Regions from separate parts of the Salinicoccus jeotgali genome, predicted to be linked through region 1. Evidence: a T-box and tRNA genes for the amino acid it is inferred to sense, from the RefSeq annotation. Region 1 holds a T-box; the other regions hold tRNA genes.

The links. The T-box of region 1 lies ahead of ACZ43I_RS06700 (valine--tRNA ligase). A T-box ahead of a tRNA ligase gene usually reads a tRNA of that ligase, here a tRNA-Val.
Region 2: it encodes a tRNA-Val, which carries the amino acid that the T-box ahead of ACZ43I_RS06700 (valine--tRNA ligase) is inferred to sense. The anticodon was not compared.
Region 3: it encodes a tRNA-Val, which carries the amino acid that the T-box ahead of ACZ43I_RS06700 (valine--tRNA ligase) is inferred to sense. The anticodon was not compared.

Annotation. Positions count from the first base shown of each region.
Region 1 is NZ_AP043830.1:1,332,834-1,339,894, forward strand. Features, by position in the region: gene ACZ43I_RS06700 (valine--tRNA ligase) at 1-1,980, opposite strand, end outside; T-box leader at 2,021-2,224, opposite strand; gene ACZ43I_RS06705 (AbrB family transcriptional regulator) at 2,271-3,329, opposite strand; gene ACZ43I_RS06710 (hypothetical protein) at 3,423-3,827, opposite strand; gene hemL (glutamate-1-semialdehyde 2,1-aminomutase) at 3,893-5,179, opposite strand; gene hemB (porphobilinogen synthase) at 5,182-6,162, opposite strand; gene ACZ43I_RS06725 (uroporphyrinogen-III synthase) at 6,152-6,865, opposite strand; gene hemC (hydroxymethylbilane synthase) at 6,852-7,061, opposite strand, start outside.
Region 2 is NZ_AP043830.1:287,118-294,178, forward strand. Features, by position in the region: rRNA gene ACZ43I_RS01420 (23S ribosomal RNA) at 1-2,520, shown strand, start outside; rRNA gene rrf (5S ribosomal RNA) at 2,610-2,724, shown strand; tRNA gene ACZ43I_RS01430 (tRNA-Asn) at 2,739-2,813, shown strand; tRNA gene ACZ43I_RS01435 (tRNA-Glu) at 2,842-2,913, shown strand; tRNA gene ACZ43I_RS01440 (tRNA-Val) at 2,924-2,996, shown strand; tRNA gene ACZ43I_RS01445 (tRNA-Tyr) at 3,001-3,081, shown strand; tRNA gene ACZ43I_RS01450 (tRNA-Gln) at 3,091-3,165, shown strand; tRNA gene ACZ43I_RS01455 (tRNA-Lys) at 3,167-3,239, shown strand; gene rocF (arginase) at 3,371-4,282, shown strand; gene ACZ43I_RS01465 (ArsR/SmtB family transcription factor) at 4,374-4,829, opposite strand; gene ACZ43I_RS01470 (helix-turn-helix domain-containing protein) at 4,992-5,939, shown strand; gene cdaA (diadenylate cyclase CdaA) at 5,962-6,786, shown strand; gene ACZ43I_RS01480 (CdaR family protein) at 6,773-7,061, shown strand, end outside.
Region 3 is NZ_AP043830.1:2,205,614-2,212,674, reverse strand. Features, by position in the region: gene folP (dihydropteroate synthase) at 1-618, shown strand, start outside; gene folB (dihydroneopterin aldolase) at 611-976, shown strand; gene folK (2-amino-4-hydroxy-6-hydroxymethyldihydropteridine diphosphokinase) at 976-1,452, shown strand; gene dusB (tRNA dihydrouridine synthase DusB) at 1,445-2,440, shown strand; gene lysS (lysine--tRNA ligase) at 2,453-3,940, shown strand; tRNA gene ACZ43I_RS11395 (tRNA-Val) at 4,064-4,139, shown strand; tRNA gene ACZ43I_RS11390 (tRNA-Thr) at 4,156-4,231, shown strand; tRNA gene ACZ43I_RS11385 (tRNA-Gly) at 4,289-4,363, shown strand; tRNA gene ACZ43I_RS11380 (tRNA-Arg) at 4,406-4,479, shown strand; tRNA gene ACZ43I_RS11375 (tRNA-Pro) at 4,491-4,564, shown strand; tRNA gene ACZ43I_RS11370 (tRNA-Ala) at 4,588-4,660, shown strand; tRNA gene ACZ43I_RS11365 (tRNA-Ile) at 4,682-4,755, shown strand; gene pdxR (MocR-like pyridoxine biosynthesis transcription factor PdxR) at 4,813-6,150, opposite strand; gene pdxS (pyridoxal 5'-phosphate synthase lyase subunit PdxS) at 6,252-7,061, shown strand, end outside.

The sequences.
Region 1 (7,061 bases):
CTTTTCACTGTCTGATCCTTCAGTCATTGGTACTTTCGCCATTTCAATATACCAGTCGCAGAATTCGTCCCATATGAAATTATAGAGGATGCGCCCCACTTCCCCGAATTCATATTGTTCAGAGAGACGCGTGACGTCAGAGATCGTTTCATTCAAGCGCGTAAGAATCCATTCATCTGCAAGTGATTTATCCCCTTCGAGATCTATATCCTGCATCTTGAAGTCTTCACCAATGTTCATAAGTGCAAATCGTGACGCATTCCATATTTTATTGATGAAATTCCAGACGGACTCGACTTTTTCATCAGAATATCTGAGATCCTGTCCCGGCGTCGATCCAGTGGAGAGGAAATAACGCAATGCATCGACACCGTAATTTTCGATGACATCCATTGGGTCAACACCATTTCCAAGTGACTTGGACATCTTGCGGTTCTGTTCATCCCTTACAAGACCATGGAGGAGCACATCATCAAATGGCTTTTCTCCGGTGTGTTCCAGCGAAGAGAAAATCATGCGTGCTACCCAGAAGAATATGATGTCGTAACCTGTTACCAGTACGTTGGTCGGGAAGAATTTCTTCAGATCATCAGTTTCTTCCGGCCATCCCATCGTCGAAAACGGCCATAGGGCACTGGAGAACCATGTGTCCAGGACATCTTCATCCTGGGTCCAATCCCCAAGATTTTCAGGAGGCGTCATGCCGACATAAATTTCTCCGGTGTCATTATGGTACCAGGCTGGAATCTGATGGCCCCACCACAGCTGCCTCGATATCACCCAGTCCCGGATGTCGCCCATCCACCGTCTGAATGTTGCATCGAACCGCTCCGGTACAAATTGAATGGCCTCATCGGTATCCTGGTTATCCAGGCTATTTTTTGCCAGTGTGTCCATCTTCACGAACCATTGCGTCGACAAATACGGCTCTACAACTGCGCCGCTTCTTTCGGAATGGCCCACAGAGTGCATATGCGGTTCCACTTTTATCAGATAACCTTCGGATTCGAGGTCTGCCACCAAAGCTTTACGGCATTCAAAACGGTCAATACCTTCGTATTTCCCCGCAAGTTCATTCATCGAGCCATCCTCATTCATTACATTGATGCGCTCAAGATTATGTTTTTCCCCGAGGGTGAAGTCATTTGGATCATGTGCAGGTGTCACTTTCATTACGCCCGTACCAAACTCCATATCCACATAGGAGTCACTTATAATCGGCAATTCACGACCGACGATCGGCAAAGTTACGGATTGGCCGATGTACTCTTTGTAGCGTTCATCTTCTGGATGGACCACAATTGCGGTATCACCAAGCATCGTTTCTGGACGTGTCGTAGCAATTTCTAGATGATTTCCGTCAGGCAGTGGGTAACGGACATGGTAGAAATTGCCTTCCACTTCCTTATGGATGACTTCGATATCACTGAGTGCCGTTTTAGTGGCCGGATCCCAATTGATGATGTATTCTCCGCGATAGATGAGATTTTTATTGTACATATCCACAAACACTTTACGGACAGCTTTCGAAAGCCCCTCATCCATCGTAAAACGTTCTTTATCATAATCAAGCCCGAGACCAAGCTTCTTCCACTGGCTCCTGATGAAATCTGCATATTCTTCCTTCCATCCCCAAGCATGCTCAAGGAATTTCTCGCGGCCGATGTCATGTCTTGAGATGCCCTGTTCACGTAGGCGCGCATCGACTTTTGCCTGAGTTGCTATTCCGGCATGATCCATGCCGGGCAGATAAAGGACTTCATAGCCTTGCATACGCTTCATCCGTGTGATTATATCTTGCAGTGTAGTATCCCAGGCGTGCCCTAGATGCAGTTTGCCAGTAACATTCGGTGGCGGGATGACGATCGAAAATGGTGGTTTATCTGAATTTGCATCAGATTTAAAATATCCTGATTCCACCCATTTTTCATATTTTCCTTCTTCCACTTTTTGTGGATTATATTTCTTCGACATTTCCATATTATTCTCTCCTTAAGACATAATAAAAAGCTTCCATCCTGAATAGGACGGAAGCTCCGTGGTACCACCTAAATTCAACCTCTACGGCTGCACTCGAAATGATTAACGCTCATTACACGTCAGCACCTACTCGATTCAGAACTGATTGCAAGCAGACTACTTTCACAGCAAGTTTTGACATGTTTCCAGCACCACATGTTCTCTGGATTTCCCGCTTACCGCTACTCTTCTGCACTCTTTATATATCATTAGTTTTATAGTATTCCAACGGTTGGGAGCTGTCAAGTTCTTTAGCTGTCCTCGCTGTATCTGTTGCGTTTCAGCATGAAATTGATGAGGGGTGCAATGATGAGCAGGATGAAGAAGATACGGAAGATATGATAGCTTGAAATCATTGCGATGTTAGCATCCATCTCAACAGCCACGATGATGATCTGGCCGATCCCCCCCGGCGCAGCACTCAGGAAAAGATTTGTAAACTGATGATCCGTAGTGATTATAAATAAAAACACCAGTATCATCGTTCCGAAGATAAGAAGGACATTTTGAATGATCATAGAAACAATCATCCGTGTATTCAATTGATTGACCAACGTTGAAATCTGCATGCCGATCCTAAGGCCGAACAGAAGTTGAGCGGCATATAGGAATTCTATATCGACTGAAAAGCTGTAGCCTGTCGTCAAATTCCACACCAATATTGCGATCATTGGCCCGATCATGACGGGTACAGGGAATTTCAATCTCCCTAATATGTAGATGAGCAAGGGCGCAAAAACGATGATCCAGATCATTTCAGGGATGAGCATTTCCGATAAAGGCGCCGCCACATCATTTATACCGACAGAACTACCGTGCGGTGCCAAACTTGCAATGAAGGGGACGATGATGACCACAAGAACTATTCTGGACATTTGAGTTAAAGTAACTAGCAGAAGATCCGCTTTCTCCTCCTCCTCAGCCATGACGATCATCTGCGATAAGGCACCTGGAATTGTAGCGAGCACTGCCGTTTCATAAGAACACCCGGTCAACTTCATGAAGAACCGGGAAAGCAGCAGGCTCAAAGCGACGATTAGAACAGAAAGCAAAATGATATTCATATAATCATCGGCCATATCAATCAGTGTATCTTCTGTGAAAGTCGAACCGATTTCAGCCCCTATGATTATCAGTCCGGCACTGCCCAACCATTTCGGATAGGCAAACTCCGTGTTTACGAAGCGATGAAACAAGATTGCAGCAATCATGGCACCGAAAAGCCAAGGCAAGATCATGCCACTGAAGTGAAGTATGGAAGACACTGCTGCTGCCATTACGAAGAGCAGTATGAGGTAGAAATATTTCATCTGTCCCCTCCTTTATATCAATCAGAAACCTTTACAATAGGCGCAGACATAAGAAAACCCTGCCTCCCGGCAGGGTGCCCTCATGGTCATGGTTCAACTGGTCGCGGTCAATGCGCCTGTTGATGGAAATGTAGCGGAAATCATTCCCTGGAATGGCTGCACTACGCTGGCCATGTCTGCTTCTGAAATAAGCTCTTGCTCTGAAGTCGCTTCAAAATGCACTGCTGCTTCACCAGTTGCTGGCGCTTCCTGAATGATTGCAGCGCTTTCTTCCTCATCTTCTTCCTCAGAACCACCACCGCTGAACTGATTCACAATCAATGGAATGATCAATAGGACGATGAGGATTGGAATGATCCACATAAGAGGATTTTTCTTATTGACTGTCTCCCTCTGGATCATTTCCCTGTTCTGGCCTTCGATGTAGACCAGATCTTCTTCTCTTTCACCCTTCATATTCACATCTTTGTCAGAGACGTGTTCGTCTTTTTTATCCACTTGTGATTCCCCCCACATTATATAATTTACTCCATTATACACTTAAATACTGCTTTGGCAAAAGCCTATTTGGTTGCCAATCGATCCAATGCTGTCGAGAAGGCATCGATTGTACGCTCAATATCTTCTGGCGTATGTTTAGTCGAGAGGAACATTCCTTCAAATTGGGAAGGTGGCAGATAGACCCCTTCCTTGAGGAGTTCTTGATAAAGTTCCCTAAACAGGTTCAGATCGCTGGTATTGGCGCTGTCGAAATCCACTACAGGCCCTTCTGTAAGGAAGAATCCAATCATGGATCCGGCGCGGTTTACAGTTATAGGCAGGTCATGTTTGCTGAAGACTTTCTTGAGGCCGGATTCGAGCATGTCGCCCAGTTTATTGAAATGCTCATAACTCTCAGGCGTCAGTTGACGCAATGTTTCCAACCCTGCCGTCATAGCGAGCGGATTGCCTGAAAGCGTCCCTGCCTGATAGATATTACCAACTGGTGCAATGTGTTCCATGATATCGCGGCGTCCGCCATAGGCACCTACCGGGAGGCCCCCGCCAATCACTTTACCGAGGCATGTAAGGTCCGGCTTGATGCCGTAATGACCCTGAGCACTGTTATATCCGACACGGAATCCTGTCATCACTTCATCGAAGATAAGCAGTGTCCCATTCTCTTCTGTAAGTTCACGCACAAATTTCAAATAGCCATCTTTTGGAGGCACTACCCCCATATTACCGGCTACCGGCTCCATGATGACCGCTGCAATGTCGTCACCGAACTTGTCAAAAGCGATCTTTAAGCTCTCTTCATCATTGTACGGGACCGTAACTGTATTCTTTGCCGTCCCTTCCGGCACACCTGGGGAATCAGGCAAACCTAATGTAGCCACACCACTCCCTGCTTTAATCAGGAGGGAATCACTATGTCCGTGGTAGCAGCCTTCAAATTTAAGTATTTTATTTCTGCCGGTAAACCCCCGTGCCAACCGTAGGGCAGCCAGAGTCGCTTCTGTACCTGATGACACCATGCGGAGCATTTCTACTGACGGTACCCTTTCTATGACCAGTTCGGCCAACTCGTTTTCAAGGCGGGTAGGTGCACCGAAACTTGTGCCTTTTTGGGCTGCTGCTGTAAGTGCATCGACGACCTTCCTATCGCTGTGACCTAGAATAAGTGGTCCGAAACTTAAAACATAATCGATGTATTCGTTGCCGTCCACATCATATGTCCTGGCACCTTCTGCCCGATCGATGAATAAAGGATCCATACCAACCGATTTGAATGCTCTTACTGGACTATTGACTCCTCCAGGCATGAGTTCCTTTGCTGTCTGATAAAGTTCCTGTGACTTTTCATACATTCCTATTCCATCCCTTCATCAAGCATTCTGCAAATATCTTTTGCAAAATAAGTAATTATCATATCTGCCCCCGCGCGTTTCATTGAAATCATCTGTTCCATGATAACTGCTTCATCAAGAAGACCCATATCTACTGCCGTGCGCGTCATTGCATATTCCCCACTCACATTATAGGCGACCACTGGCACATCACTGCGATCACGTACATCCCTGATGATGTCAAGGTAGGAAAGTGCAGGTTTGACGATCATCATATCGCAGCCTTCTTCGAGGTCACTTGACAGCTCGCGGTGGGCTTCAAGACGATTTGCAGGGTCCATCTGATATGTTCTTCGATCACCGAATGATGGTGTGGAGTCTGCTGCATCCCTGAATGGTCCATAAAATTTAGAAGCATATTTGATGCCATAGCTCATGATTGGAATATGGCTGAATCCATTATCATCAAGTCCCTTACGGATTTCAGTAACAAATCCATCCATCATATTACTTGGAGCAATTATATCAGCACCTGCCCTCGCCTGAGACACTGCGGTCCTTACAAGAAGCGGTAATGTGCTGTCATTGTCGACATCCTGCGTATCAGGGTCTATCAGACCACAATGGCCATGGTCGGTATACTCACAGAGGCAAGTATCAAGTATGACAAGGATTTCCGGGTGCAATCTTTTCGATATTCGGCATGCTTCCTGTACCACGCCATTATCGTCATAGGCACCGTGTCCCTCGGCATCTTTCTCTTTCGGGATGCCAAAGAAAATTACAGACTTTATCCCTGCTTTTTTGACAGCGTCTAGTTCCTCCTCAAGAAGATTCAAGGAAATCTGGAAAACGCCTTTCATTGAAGGCACTTCTTCACGTATATCATCTTTTTCCACTACAAAAATAGGATAGATGAGATCCTCTTTCGTTATTTTCGTTTCGCGGACCATATCGCGCATGAATGCAGAACTTCTTAAACGCCGATGTCTATCAAAATTCATCTCTAGCTCTCCAATCGATTCTATTTTCTAGAAGGTTCATAATACTTTCCATTGTTGCTTTTTCAGGCTGCATTGGTTCTATACCAAATTCCATCAGTGCCGTCGCCGTAACGTGGCCGATTGCAATGGCCAATACGCCGTCCAGTTCAAAAGCAGAGAAATGCTCCTGAAACGCCCTGACACCTGACGGACTCAAAAAAATGACAGCAAAAAGATCTTTTTTCAGAAGCACTCTCATGTCCTTGAGCGATTTGTCGTTCTCTACCGGATGATAAAGGAAATGCCTATCGACTTGGCAACCTGCCTTCAGGAGATGCTTATAGATCAGCGGACGGGCATTTTTACTGACCGGATACAGGAGACGTTCTCCTTTTTTTGCTTCAAATTCAGCCATGAACCCTTCTTGGGTATATTCAGTGGGCTCAAAATCAACATGATAGCCCCGTTCTTCCAGTGCTTCGCTTGTTTTTCTGCCGATTGTGGCAATTTTTTTCCAATCCACTCTGTCGATATAGGGCATAAAGAATTCGACCGCATTTGGACTGGTCAGAAGGAGCCAGTCATATGTTTCTTCAAACACAGATTCATCCAGTGCGAAAGGTTCGACAGTAATGAGCGGCAGATGGACAAGTTCCATCAGATCAGAATGGACTGTAGGTGTCCTGCTTTGGGTCGTGACAACGATGGGCTTATAGTGATTCATTGATCCGATCGATGATATCCTTGGCTCCCATGCGTTCCATCTCATCTGCGACGATATTTCCGAGTGCCTCTGGGTCTTCATGGGATTTTTTGACGATATACTGTTCACTGCCGTCTTCAGGCATGATGAGGCCAGTCAAATAAAGTTCTCCATCCTCATATGAAGCATGCCCCCCGATAGGCACTTGGCAACTGCC
Region 2 (7,061 bases), 1.0 Mb from region 1:
CCCGTATGCGAAGTTTTGATCTGTGGCGGTGTATCCTGAGTACGGCGGAACACGAGAAATTCCGTCGGAAACTGGGAGGACCATCTCCCAAGGCTAAATACTTCTTGGTGACCGATAGTGAACCAGTACCGTGAGGGAAAGGTGAAAAGCACCCCGGAAGGGGAGTGAAATAGAACCTGAAACCGTGTGCTTACAAGTAGTCAGAGCCCGTTAATGGGTGATGGCGTGCCTTTTGTAGAATGAACCGGCGAGTTGTGATTGCATGCGAGGTTAAGCAGCGAATGTGGAGCCGTAGCGAAAGCGAGTCTGAATAGGGCGTCTAGTATGGGGTTGCAGACCCGAAACCAGGTGATCTACCCATGTCCAGGCTGAAGTCCAGGTAACACTGGATGGAGGGCCGAACCGACTTACGTTGAAAAGTGACCGGATGAGGTGTGGGTAGCGGAGAAATTCCAATCGAACCTGGAGATAGCTGGTTCTCTCCGAAATATATTTAGGTATAGCCTCGTGTTAGCATCGTGGAGGTAGAGCACTGTTTGGACGAGGGGCCCATCCCGGGTTACCGAATTCAGACAAACTCCGAATGCCACCTATGTGATGCACGGGAGTCAGACAGCGGGTGATAAGGTCCGTTGTCGAGAGGGAAACAGCCCAGACCACCAGTTAAGGTCCCAAAATATATGTTGAGTGGAAAAGGATGTGGCGTTGCACAGACAACTAGCATGTTGGCTTAGAAGCAGCCATCATTTAAAGAGTGCGTAATAGCTCACTAGTCAAGTGACGCTGCGCCGAAAATGTACCGGGGCTAAACATATTACCGAAACTGTGGATCAATTATATTGATGGTAGGAGAGCGTTCCGATTGCACAGAAGCATGATCGTGAGGACATGTGGAGCGATCGGAAGTGAGAATGCCGGTGTGAGTAGCGAAAGACGGGTGAGAATCCCGTCCACCGAACGACTAAGGTTTCCAGAGGAAGGCTCGTCCGCTCTGGGTTAGTCGGGACCTAAGCCGAGGCGAAACTGCGTAGGCGATGGATAACAGGTAGAAATTCCTGTACCGGTGATGTGTGTTTGAGCGATGTGGTGACGCAGGAGGAGAAGCAGAGCGTGCGGAAGGAAGTGCACGTCCAAGCATCGAGTCGTCAGGGTAGGCAAATCCGCCCTGTGTAACGACGAGATGTGATGGGGAGCCGAAAATAGTAGGCGAAGCTGTGGGTTCACACTGCCAAGAAAACCCGCTAGTGAATACATTACCGCCCGTACCGCAAACCGACACAGGTAGTTGGGAAGAGAATTCTAAGGTGAGCGAGCGAACTCTCGTTAAGGAACTCGGCAAAATGACCCCGTAACTTCGGGAGAAGGGGTGCTCATGAAAATGAGCCGCAGTGAATAGGCCCAAGCGACTGTTTATCAAAAACACAGGTCTCTGCCAAACCGAAAGGTGACGTATAGGGGCTGACGCCTGCCCGGTGCTGGAAGGTTAAGAGGAGCGCTCAGCGTAAGCGAAGGTGCGAATCGAAGCCCCAGTAAACGGCGGCCGTAACTATAACGGTCCTAAGGTAGCGAAATTCCTTGTCAGGTAAGTTCTGACCCGCACGAAAGGCGTAACGATTTGGGCACTGTCTCAACGAGAGGCTCGGTGAAATCATAGTACCTGTGAAGATGCAGGTTACCCGCGACAGGACGGAAAGACCCCGTGGAGCTTTACTGTAGCCTGATATTGAACCTCGACCTCACTTGTACAGGATAGGTGGGAGCCGTTGATGCGTGGACGCCAGTCTACGTGGAGGCACTGGTGGGATACCACCCTGGTGATGTTGAGATTCTAACCCGCACCCGTAATCCGGGTGGGAGACAGTGTCAGGTGGACAGTTTGACTGGGGCGGTCGCCTCCTAAAGAGTAACGGAGGCGCTCAAAGGTTCCCTCAGAATGGTTGGAAATCATTCATAGAGTGTAAAGGTATAAGGGAGCTTGACTGCGAGACAGACACGTCGAGCAGGGTCGAAAGACGGACTTAGTGATCCGGTGGTTCCGCATGGAAGGGCCATCGCTCAACGGATAAAAGCTACCCCGGGGATAACAGGCTTATCTCCCCCAAGAGTTCACATCGACGGGGAGGTTTGGCACCTCGATGTCGGCTCATCGCATCCTGGGGCTGTAGTCGGTCCCAAGGGTTGGGCTGTTCGCCCATTAAAGCGGTACGCGAGCTGGGTTCAGAACGTCGTGAGACAGTTCGGTCCCTATCCGTCGTGGGCGTAGGAAATTTGAGAGGCGCTGTCCTTAGTACGAGAGGACCGGGATGGACATACCACTGGTGTACCAGTTGTCGTGCCAACGGCATCGCTGGGTAGCTATGTATGGTCGGGATAAGTGCTGAAAGCATCTAAGCATGAAGCCCCCCTCAAGATGAGATTTCCCCATTAGATCCCTCAGAGATGATGAGGTAGATAGGTTCGGCGTGTAAGTGTGGCGACACATTGAGCGGACGAATACTAATCGATCGATGACTTATTCAAATGAAGAAAACCGTGTATGGTTTACTACGCAAACGCATTGCTTCTATCCGGTTTTGAATGTCCAAGGGGCATTCAAGCATGCCATATTGTCCGGTGGCAATCGCGGAGAGGCCCCACCTGTTCCCATGCCGAACACAGCAGTTAAGCTCTCCAGCGCCGATGGTAGTTGGACTGACGTCCCGTGAGAGTAGGACGCCGCCGGGCAATTTATAGATTGATCCACAGTAGCTCAGTGGTAGAGCTATCGGCTGTTAACCGATCGGTCGTAGGTTCGAATCCTACCTGTGGAGCCATTTTTTTGTTTTAAATAAAATTTATTCTGGCCCGTTGGTCAAGCGGTTAAGACACCGCCCTTTCACGGCGGTAACACGGGTTCGAGTCCCGTACGGGTCATTTATCTTCAGGAGAATTAGCTCAGCTGGGAGAGCATCTGCCTTACAAGCAGAGGGTCGGCGGTTCGAACCCGTCATTCTCCATTACGGAGGAGTAGCGAAGTGGCTAAACGCGGCGGACTGTAAATCCGCTCCTTCGGGTTCGGCAGTTCGAATCTGCCCTCCTCCATTTCATTATTGGGCTGTCGCCAAGCGGTAAGGCAACGGTTTTTGGTACCGTCATGCACAGGTTCGAATCCTGTCAGCCCAGCCATGAGCCATTAGCTCAGTTGGTAGAGCATCTGACTTTTAATCAGAGGGTCAGAGGTTCGAATCCTCTATGGCTCATCATTAAGACACTTTCTAATCGAAAGTGTCTTTTTTTTTTATGTTTTATGCGGAATATTATTTATATTTGCATAAAAATCCGATGTTGTATATTATGTATGTTGTGAGAATTAACTGAAAAGGGGATAGTTATGAATCAGAATATACATATTATCGGTGCAGCGACAACATTCGGACAACCAAGGTTGGGAGTAGATCTTGGGCCGGACGCAATACGATATGCAGGTCTTGATAAAGCGCTCTATTCGTTAGGTTACACTGTTACTGACGCGGGGGATATACGAAGCAAGTATCGGGTTAATGCTTCCAATCATTCTGTTAAGAATGAAACGAATCTATTAAATTATAAAGAGGTGATGGATTTCAGCCTTGAGCTTGCGGCTGAAGTTGACAACACAGTTTCTTCAGGACATTTTCCTTTGATACTTGGAGGAGATCATTCTTTATCGATTGGTTCTTTAGCAGGCATAAGCAAGCACTATGAAGATTTGGGAGTCATTTGGTACGATGCGCACGGTGACCTCAATGATAGCCGTACATCACCTTCTGGTAACATCCACGGGATGCCATTGGGTATATCATGCGGAGTGGGAGACGAGGATTTGGTCAATCTCTACAATCGGGGTATAAAGGTAAAACCGCAAAATGTAGTGCTTATAGGTATGAGAGATCTGGATGAAGGTGAAAAATTATATATTAAAGAGAATGATATATTGACATTTACAATGGGTGACATCAGAGCTAAAGGCATAGAAAATGTTATGAAGGAAGCTCTGGTCCATTTGGAGGGACGCACAGATGGCATTCACCTATCAGTCGATGTAGATGCCTTGGATCCACTGGAAACACCGGGCACGGGTACTCCAGTAGATGGAGGATTATCGCTCTCTGAGTCACAGCTCGCTATGGAGATGCTGAATGAGAGTGAGAGAATAACCTCAATGGATTTGGTGGAAGTGAACCCTCTACTTGATGAGAAGAATAAAACAGCAGAGAAAGCAGTGAAGATTGCAGAAAGCCTATTTGGAAAAAAGCAACTTTAATTGATAAAAAACCTGTAGCCGTGTTGAGGCGAATCCAAAACGTTCAATTTTGGGCTTCACTTCATTCCGGTACAGGTTTTTTAATCCGTATTCACTCTTCTCCTATGGGCATGATCTGGACCTTGTAGTCTTTTGAGTTTTTTGTATCTTTTTTTACTGAGCTATCTTTAACGAACTTTTTCAGCTCTTTTTTAAAGGATTTAAGATCATCTTCTTTAATTCTTAAGTTATAGGACATGCTATCCTTCTTCTTTTCATCTGAACTATATTTAAGAAGATCTATATTAGGGACTACTTTTTTAGCGATGGGTTCATAAAACTTCTGTACAATACTATTCTTCTCTTCTGTCTTCACAACATGGATAATTCCATTTTTGAGCAGTTCATTCAAATGGTAATGAATTTTTGCACGAGGAATCTCAAGTTCATCAGCAAGCATCTGTCCTGTCTTTGGTTTTTCTCCAAGCATTGTGAGGAGTTGGATGCGAAATGGATCACTGACACTTTTTAATTGAGCAAGATTATCTATTACAAGCAGTTTTTTCACATTTAACACCCCTTATAATGTATGTTTATAGTATGATTAAGTGAAATTGTTATGTCAACGGAATAAACATCCATTTATTTGACTGATAACACTTGTAACATTTGTTGCATAAAGGGCAATTTGATATGATGGAATTGTTAAGTAAGTGGAGGGGGCGCCTTTATGATAGGACAGCGTATTAAGGAAATCCGCAACAATAATAATCTGACTCAAGAAGAATTGGCTGAGGGAATCATTTCCAGAACCTATTTAAGTCTTATTGAAAAGGGCAGTGTCCATCCTTCCACAAACGTTTTGATTAAGCTGAGTGAGCGGTTGAACTGTTCAGTCAATGATTTTATGCAGGAAGTTTCCCATTTCCGGTATAATGATGTAGAAATACTGCGCGAAATCTCTTATTATGAACAGAAGGTGGATCAGGGCGACTATACCTCGTTTGAATATTTCATCGATAAAGAATATCAGAAGGTGGATGAAGTCCCAGCACCGGATAATGGCAGGATCCATTTATTATATGCTAAGTATTATAGGCATATTGGAGACGGACAGAATCTTAATGTACATATCGATCAGGCCGTAAAACTTCTCTCATCTGTCTCCTTCAATCAAACCTACATTGATGCGATTCTCCTCAAAGTGGAGTTGATGGTCGAAGAAAGTAGGGTGGAGGCCGCCCTAGATTTGTTGGAAGATACTTTATTCACGATCCTCCGATTTTCCGATCAGAATTTCGGAGTGATTCGCATCATGTTCGCTGTGGCCGATTGTTATCAGAGATGCGGAGAATATCTTACATCACTCAGGATGCTTAAAAGAGTGGAAAAGCAGTCCAGGATGCTTCAAATCCAATACAAACCAGATGAGCTCGCTATAATTGAAGGAAAGAATTTTGCGATGACTGGTAATTATGAACTGCTTCAAAAAAGAGTGGAGAACATAAACAGTCCAGAGGCAAAATTATTGATGTGTTACGCCACTTTTAAAAAAGGGGACTTTGGAAGTGCCGCAGCACTTTTTGATGATATCAAATCTGATATCCCGACTGTGAGAAATGATGGAGTACTTTCTTTAATCCATGACGAATTGGAAAAAGAATTCGACAGTATATGAATGATTAAGTGAGGGACATATTATGCAGATGGACAGTGTTTTAGGGAATTTCACAACAGCTACTATAATTACAAGTATTGTCGATCTGCTGATCGTATGGTATGTCATTTACCTTTTGATGACAGTGATGAAAGGTACAAAAGCAATTCAGCTGATCAAAGGTATATTCTTCATTCTCATCGGCCGGTCGATAAGTAACTATTTTGATCTTACCACGACCACTCAGATGTTCGATACAGTTTTAGAATGGGGTTTCCTGGCAATAATCGTAATCTTCCAGCCTGAATTAAGGCGTGCCCTGGAGCAGCTTGGGCGGGGCAGCCTGTTCCGTAAGAATGGCAATGGAAGTGCTACATCGGAACACGATAAACTTAGGGAAGCAATGGTGAAATCAGTGCGTTATATGGCTAAGCGGCGCATCGGGGCACTGATTGTTTTTGAAAGGGAAACTGGGTTGAAGGATTATATAGAAACAGGCATACCCATAAATGGAAATATAAGTTCAGAACTGCTGATCAATATATTCATACCAAACACCCCACTGCATGACGGGGCAATGATTATCCAAGGGGACCAGATAGCTACGGCAGCGAGTTATCTTCCATTATCCGACAGCAACAAAATAGCTAAGAATCTTGGTACGAGGCACCGTGCCGCGGTAGGGATATCGGAAGTGACTGATGCCTTCACAGTGGTTGTGTCAGAAGAGACAGGAAACATTTCTGTTTCATACGATAGCAGCCTGACTAAGGAAATTACACTTGAAGAGCTGGATGACCTGCTGAAGACACATTGGAACATACTTCCACCTGTGAAGGAAGGAGGCGGTTTGTTTGCTAGAAAGTAAATGGGGGCTCAGATTTGTCGCCTTGGCATTGGCACTGTTCATGTTCTTGTCGGTCAATAATGTATTTGATGAATTGTTGAATGCGGACAACGATACAGCAGATATGGAAATAATTGAGGATGTCCCAGTAGAAATACTTTATGAAGAAGAAGATTATTATGTGTCAGGTGCTCCTGAACAAGTCAATGTACAATTATTCGGTAATGCTTCGAATATCAAAAGGCTCCAGACCACACGGGATCTGACTGTCTATCTGGATTTGAGGAATCGTGATA
Region 3 (7,061 bases), 870 kb from region 1:
ATCAGTATAGAAGAAGAAACCGAAAGGGTCGTTCCTGTCATTGAAGCAATCCGCGGAATAGGAGTGGATATAGCGGTCGATACATTCAGGAGTGAAGTCGCCAAAAGTGCCCTGGAGGCTGGTGCGACGATGATCAATGACCAGTGGCGGGGTCAATACGATGAAAAGATATTCGATGTCGTGAGCGACTACAATGTCCCGATTTTTCTGATGCACAATAATACCCATGCAACGTACGGAGATGTAGTCCGGGATATGATCGGGGAACTTGAGACTTCCATTAAGATGGCCAAATCCCGCGGTGTCAAGGCGGATAAGATCTGGCTTGACCCCGGCATCGGCTTTGCGAAGACGCGTGAAGAGGAGCTTGAGGTCATGCGGCGCCTAGAGGAGCTGGTGGCAACAGGTTACCCTGTGCTTTTGGCCACAAGCCGTAAACGCATGATCAAAGAATTGATGGCTGAAGCGCTGCCCGCTGCCGAACGTGACGAAGCCACTGCCGCAACGACAATCTACGGTATTGATAAAGGCGTCAGGGCGGTGCGCGTCCATAATGTCCGGCTTAATAGAAAGATTGCCGATTCCTATATGAAGCTCAAGGAGGATCTGGATGGATAACATTAAGATAAATGGCATTAAAACATATGCGTATCACGGGGTATTTGATGCGGAGCGTCAGCTCGGACAATTCTTCATCACAGATGTCACCATGCACCTCGATCTGACAGCCGCCTCCACGACGGATGATCTCAATCTGACGGTCAATTACGGCGAAGCCTATAAGTTGATAGAAGATGTGATTGCAGGAGAACCTGTCAACCTTATAGAATATTTGGCGGGAAAGGTGTCGCAGACCTTGTTTGACCGATATGATAAAATAGTAGGAGTAGAAGTGACGATAACTAAAGTGAACCCTCCAATTGAAGGGCACTACGAAAACGTCAGCATCACTCTGAATAGAAAGCGGGAAAATTAATGGCGGTTGTATATTTAGGATTGGGAAGCAATATTGGAAAACGCAGCGATAACCTGGAAATGGCCATCCAAAAACTGGATGAGCAGCCAGAAGTGGAAGTCGTAAAACGTTCTTCGATAATCGAAACCCTGCCATACGGAAAGACGGATCAGCCTGACTTTTTGAATATGTGTCTGATGATCAAAACCCGTGTCTCACCACTTGAGCTTCTGGAACTGATCCACATCATCGAACATGATATGGGGCGTGTCAGGGAAGAAGTCTGGGGGCCCAGGACAATTGATATCGACATACTGCTCTATGAAGATCTGGAGCTTGAACTGGATGAGTTGACCATTCCGCACGTTGAGCTGCATAAGCGTGACTTTGTCCTTAACCCACTCTCAGAAATCGCCGCAGATGTCGTCCACCCCACTTTCGGCAAGACGATCGGCACCTTGAAGAAAGAGCTTGAAGCAGGTGGGCACAATGTTTAAGATCGGTGATGTCGAGATAAATAACAGGGTCGTCCTTGCACCTATGGCTGGGGTGTGCAATGTGGCCTTCAGATTGACTGTGAAAGAATTCGGGGCTGGCCTTGTCTGTGCGGAAATGATCAGTGATAAGGCTCTTCTGTTCGGCAATGAAAAGACTAAGCGCATGCTGTATATCGATGAAAATGAACATCCAATGTCACTCCAGATATTCGGTGGCGAGAAGGAGACGCTGGTTGAGGCGGCAAAATATGTGGATGAGAACACCTCAGCTGATATCATTGACATCAATATGGGGTGCCCGGTTTCTAAAATCATCCGGTGCGAAGCAGGTGCGCGTTGGCTGCTCGATCCCCCGAAGATATATGACATGGTCAATGCTGTCGTCCAGAATGTCTCCAAGCCGGTGACCGTCAAAATGAGGATCGGATGGGATAGCGCGCATATTTATGCAGTGGAGAACGCAAGAATGGCCGAAAAAGCAGGCGCCGCTGCGATCACGATGCACGGGCGTACCCGCGAGCAGATGTACGAAGGGCAAGCGGATTGGGAAATCATCCGCCAGGTCAAGGCGGCGGTGGACATCCCGGTCATCGGCAACGGCGATGTCACGTCGCCGGAGCTGGCCCAGAAGATGCTCGATGAAACAGGGGTCGACGCAGTCATGATCGGCCGTGAGGCGCTTGGTAACCCGTGGATGATCTACCGCACGGTGCATTACTTGGAAACAGGTGAACTCATCGGGGAACCCGATCTGAAAGAGAAGATGGATGTACTTAAACTGCATATGGACCGTCTGATCGACCTTAAAGGTGAAAAGGTGGCACTTATGGAGATGCGCAAACATGCTTCTTGGTATATGAAGAATATAAAGGGCAATGGCCGGATAAGGAAAGGGATCAATCAATCTGAAACGAGATCCCAGCTTGTTGCAGTGCTCGATGAATTCGTAGCGGAACATCAGGCAAACAATACAGAATTGATAGTATAGGAGAGAGAAACTGTGAGTGAAGAAATAAACGACCAGATAAACGTCAGAAGAGAAAAAATGCAGCAGCTTATCGATCTTGGCATGGATCCATTCGGATCGAAATACGAACGTAAGGCATACTCAAGTGATCTGAAGGAAGAATGGGATGCATTCTCTAAAGAAGAGCTTGCTGAAAAGGAAGACCAATCTGAAACGATGATCGCAGGACGCCTGATGACCAAGCGTGGTAAAGGTAAAGCCGGATTTGCGCATATCCAGGACATCAACGGCCAGATCCAGATCTATGTCAGGAAGGATCAGGTGGGTGAAGCCGATTTTGAAATATGGCAGCAGGCTGACCTTGGAGATATAGTCGGGGTCAAAGGTGTGATGTTCAAGACCAACACGGGAGAACTATCCGTCAAGGCACAGGAGTTTACACTGCTGACTAAGGCGCTGCGCCCATTGCCTGACAAGTACCATGGCCTAAAAGATGTTGAAGAGCGTTACCGCAGACGCTACCTCGATCTGATTACAAGTGAAGACTCAAAAGAGACGTTCATCAAACGCAGTAAGATCATCCAGGAAATGCGCAACTATCTGAATCAGCGCAATTTCCTTGAAGTCGAGACACCGATGATGCACACGATTGCAGGTGGGGCACAGGCACGGCCTTTCGTGACGCACCACAACGCTCTTGATATGGAACTGTTCATGCGTATCGCAATTGAACTGCATCTGAAGCGCCTGATTGTTGGAGGCCTCGAAAAAGTCTACGAAATCGGCCGTGTGTTCAGGAATGAAGGCATTTCAACGCGCCACAACCCGGAATTCACGATGATTGAATTGTATGAAGCATATGCAGATTTCAATGATATTATGGATCTTACGGAAGAGATGGTTGCCCATATCGCCAAAAATATCAATGGCACGACAGTCGTCGAATATGGTGGTGAAGAAATCGATCTGACACCAAGATGGAAACGGGTGCACATGGTCGAGGCGGTCAAAGAGAAGACGGGCGTTGACTTCTACAGTGTAGAATCTGATGAAAAAGCCCACGCACTCGCCAAAGAGCACGGCATTGAAGTGCGTGACAATATGCAGTATGGTCACATATTGAACGAGTTCTTTGAACAGAAAGTGGAAGAGACGCTCATTCAACCGACATTTGTCTACGGCCATCCGGTTGAGATTTCACCACTGGCTAAACAGAACACCGACGATCCAAGGTTTACAGACCGCTTCGAGCTGTTCATCGTCGGACGCGAGCACGCCAATGCATTCACGGAACTCAACGACCCGATCGATCAGAGAAGGCGCTTTGAAGCTCAAGTTGCAGAGAAAGAAGCGGGCAACGATGAAGCGCATGATATGGATGAAGACTTCCTGGAATCGCTTGAATACGGCATGCCGCCTACAGGAGGGCTTGGCATCGGCATAGACCGCCTGGTAATGCTGCTGACCGATTCTGCATCCATCCGGGATGTCCTGCTATTCCCTTATATGAGACAGAAATAGTAATGGGATACACTCCAGTAAACTCTGGAGTGTATTTTTATTCCATTAAAAATGTAAAGGAGGTTGACTTTATGATGCTAAATGGAGTATGATGGAAAAGGTTGATGGTGAAATGATCATCTAGGAGAATTAGCTCAGCTGGGAGAGCATCTGCCTTACAAGCAGAGGGTCGGCGGTTCGAACCCGTCATTCTCCACCATTTAAGTCCATACTCAGCCGCTCTAGCTCAATTGGCAGAGCAACTGACTTGTAATCAGTAGGTTGGGGGTTCGATTCCTCTGGGCGGCACCATTTTACTCTTGACGTACCGGGAATTAATTGATAAAGTAATATCTGTTAAACTTATTTGCGGAAGTAGTTCAGTGGTAGAACACCACCTTGCCAAGGTGGGGGTCGCGGGTTCGAATCCCGTCTTCCGCTCCATTTTTTATTAAGCGGTTATGCCGTTTTATTTTTTTTGCTTATGCGCCCGTAGCTCAATTGGATAGAGCGCTTGACTACGGATCAGGAGGCTAGGGGTTCGAATCCTCTCGGGCGCGCTCAGCAACCACGGGAAGTAGCTCAGCTTGGTAGAGCACTTGGTTTGGGACCAAGGGGTCGCAGGTTCGATTCCTGTCTTCCCGACTCTTTTAGATTCATCATATCATGGGGGCTTAGCTCAGCTGGGAGAGCGCCTGCTTTGCACGCAGGAGGTCAGCGGTTCGATCCCGCTAGTCTCCATATTTCAATTACATATACCGGGGGCCTATAGCTCAGTTGGTTAGAGCGCACGCCTGATAAGCGTGAGGTCGGTGGTTCGAGTCCACCTAGGCCCACTCAAGAGACATGGAGGATTTCATGTCTCTTTTATTTTTGGCCTAAAAGGTACCGCATTATAAGCGCGCGCAATCTTCCAGGAAGGCCTTTAGGATGCTGATGATTTCATTACTGTCCTTTTCCCCGATACCGATTACGACCGAGTCGGTCAGATGATTCGAATATGAATAGGCGTCACCGTGGACCAGCCCATGCTTTATGGCCTGGTCTTTTATATTTTTGCCTTTGAGCTTGAGGATGAAGTGCATTCCTGTATGCTCCCCCTCGATGTGGACGGCGTAATGGGTGCGTACCCAGCTGGTGATCTCTTCCATCTTCTTCTTATAGACTTTTCTCATGCGGTTGATGTGACGGTTGAAGTAGCCATCTTCCATGAAGCGCGCGACGATATGCTGGTTCTGCCGCGGCACATTGCATGACATCTCTCTTTTATAGTAGAGTTCTGCAAGCGTTGGTGGCAGTACCATGCACGACAGCCGCAGAGAAGGGTAGAGTGATTTGGAAAAAGTGCTCATATAGATGGTGCGGTCGTTCTGATCCAACCCCTGCAGTGAAGGGAGGGGCCGCCCTGTATAGCGGAATTCACTATCGTAGTCGTCCTCTATGATGTAATGGCCTTCGTCCCCTGCATAGTTGAGCAATTGGATGCGCTTTTTAAGCGACATCACCGCACCGCTCGGAAATTGGTGGGAAGGCGTCACATGCACTACAGGATTGCCATAGGCCGCCACCTGATTAATATCTATACCATCCCCAAAGACCCGGGCGGGATCCATCCCGCCGTCATATTTCTCCAGCACTTTCTGTATTACAGGATAGCCCGGGTCTTCAATCGTCATACGCGGGTATTTGAGCAGATAGAGCACCTGCTCGAGGAGGAACTCTGTCGACGGGCCGATGAATATCTGGTCGATGGAGCATGTCACCCCCCGGTTCAGGTGGAGGTATTTCTGTATCTGGGCCTTCAGTCGGGATTCACCGCTGTCTTCACCTTTATTCAAAAGTTCGGCGTCCGAGTATATCTCCCGTGCGATCTGCTTCAGAGCATCACTTTGGACAAGGGACGTATCGATGGTGCCGAGCGGCAGCCGGTATTCTTTTTTTCGGGGGCGCTCAATATGGGGCACACTCGGGGTGTCAGTTTGCTTGAGCTGTTCAATCGCTGATACATAATAGCCGCTCTTTTCCTTGCTGTAGATCAAGTCTTCATCCACCAGGAGGTGGTAGGCATGTTCGATCGTGGTCTGGCTGACCGACAAGTCCTCCTGTAGCTGCCGTTTGCTCGGTAACTTCTCATCGGCACCACGATCTCCGTTTAGAATCTGGGATTTGATAATGGTGTAGAGCTGTTCAAAAAGTGGTTGGCATGCGGTTTTATCCAAATTGATAAGCATAATCTGACCCCCTGAATTTGTTTTAATGTGGCACTTATAAGTGATCAGATTTAATTTTATACTAAATTAATGGAAAATCAATTTAGGGGGAGTCATTACATATGCCACAAATTCAAACTGACAGCAGCAGGAACAAACTCGAGATACAAAAAGGCGGGGTCATCATGGACGTCGTCAATGCAGAGCAGGCAAGAATAGCCGAAGCCGCGGGCGCTGTAGCGGTTATGGCGCTAGAGCGTGTACCGTCCGATATCCGTGCAGCCGGAGGCGTAGCGAGGGCATGCGACCCGGGGATCGTCGAACAAGTCGTCGATGCAGTGTCGATACCGGTAATGGCGAAGTGCAGGATTGGCCATATCACAGAAGCAAGGGTCCTTGAAGCCATGGGGATCGACTATATAGACGAGTCTGAAGTACTGACGCCGGCAGACGAAGTGTTCCACTTGAAGAAAGATGATTATTCAGTACCGTTCGTATGTGGTTGCCGCGATATTGGAGAAGCCGCAAGGCGTATCGGAGAAGGTGCCTCGATGCTCAGGACGAAGGGTGAGCCGGGCACCGGCAACATTGTAGAAGCCGTCAGACATCTGCGCATGGTCAGCCGACAAGTCCGTGAAATCAGCGTCATGAGTGATGATGAGCTGATGACGGAAGCGAAGAACCACGGTGCGCCCTATGAAATCCTTAAGCAGATAAAAGAGGCGGGCAGGCTGCCGGTCACCAACTTCGCAGCCGGCGGTGTGGCCACGCCTCAAGATGCTGCGCTGATGATGGAGCTGGGCGCAGACGGCGTATTTGTCGGCTCCGGCATATTCAAATCGGACCAGCCTGAGAAATTCGCCAGAGCCATTGTGCAGGCGACCGCAAACTATCAGGATTATGAACTGATCGGCCAGCTTTCAAAAGAACTG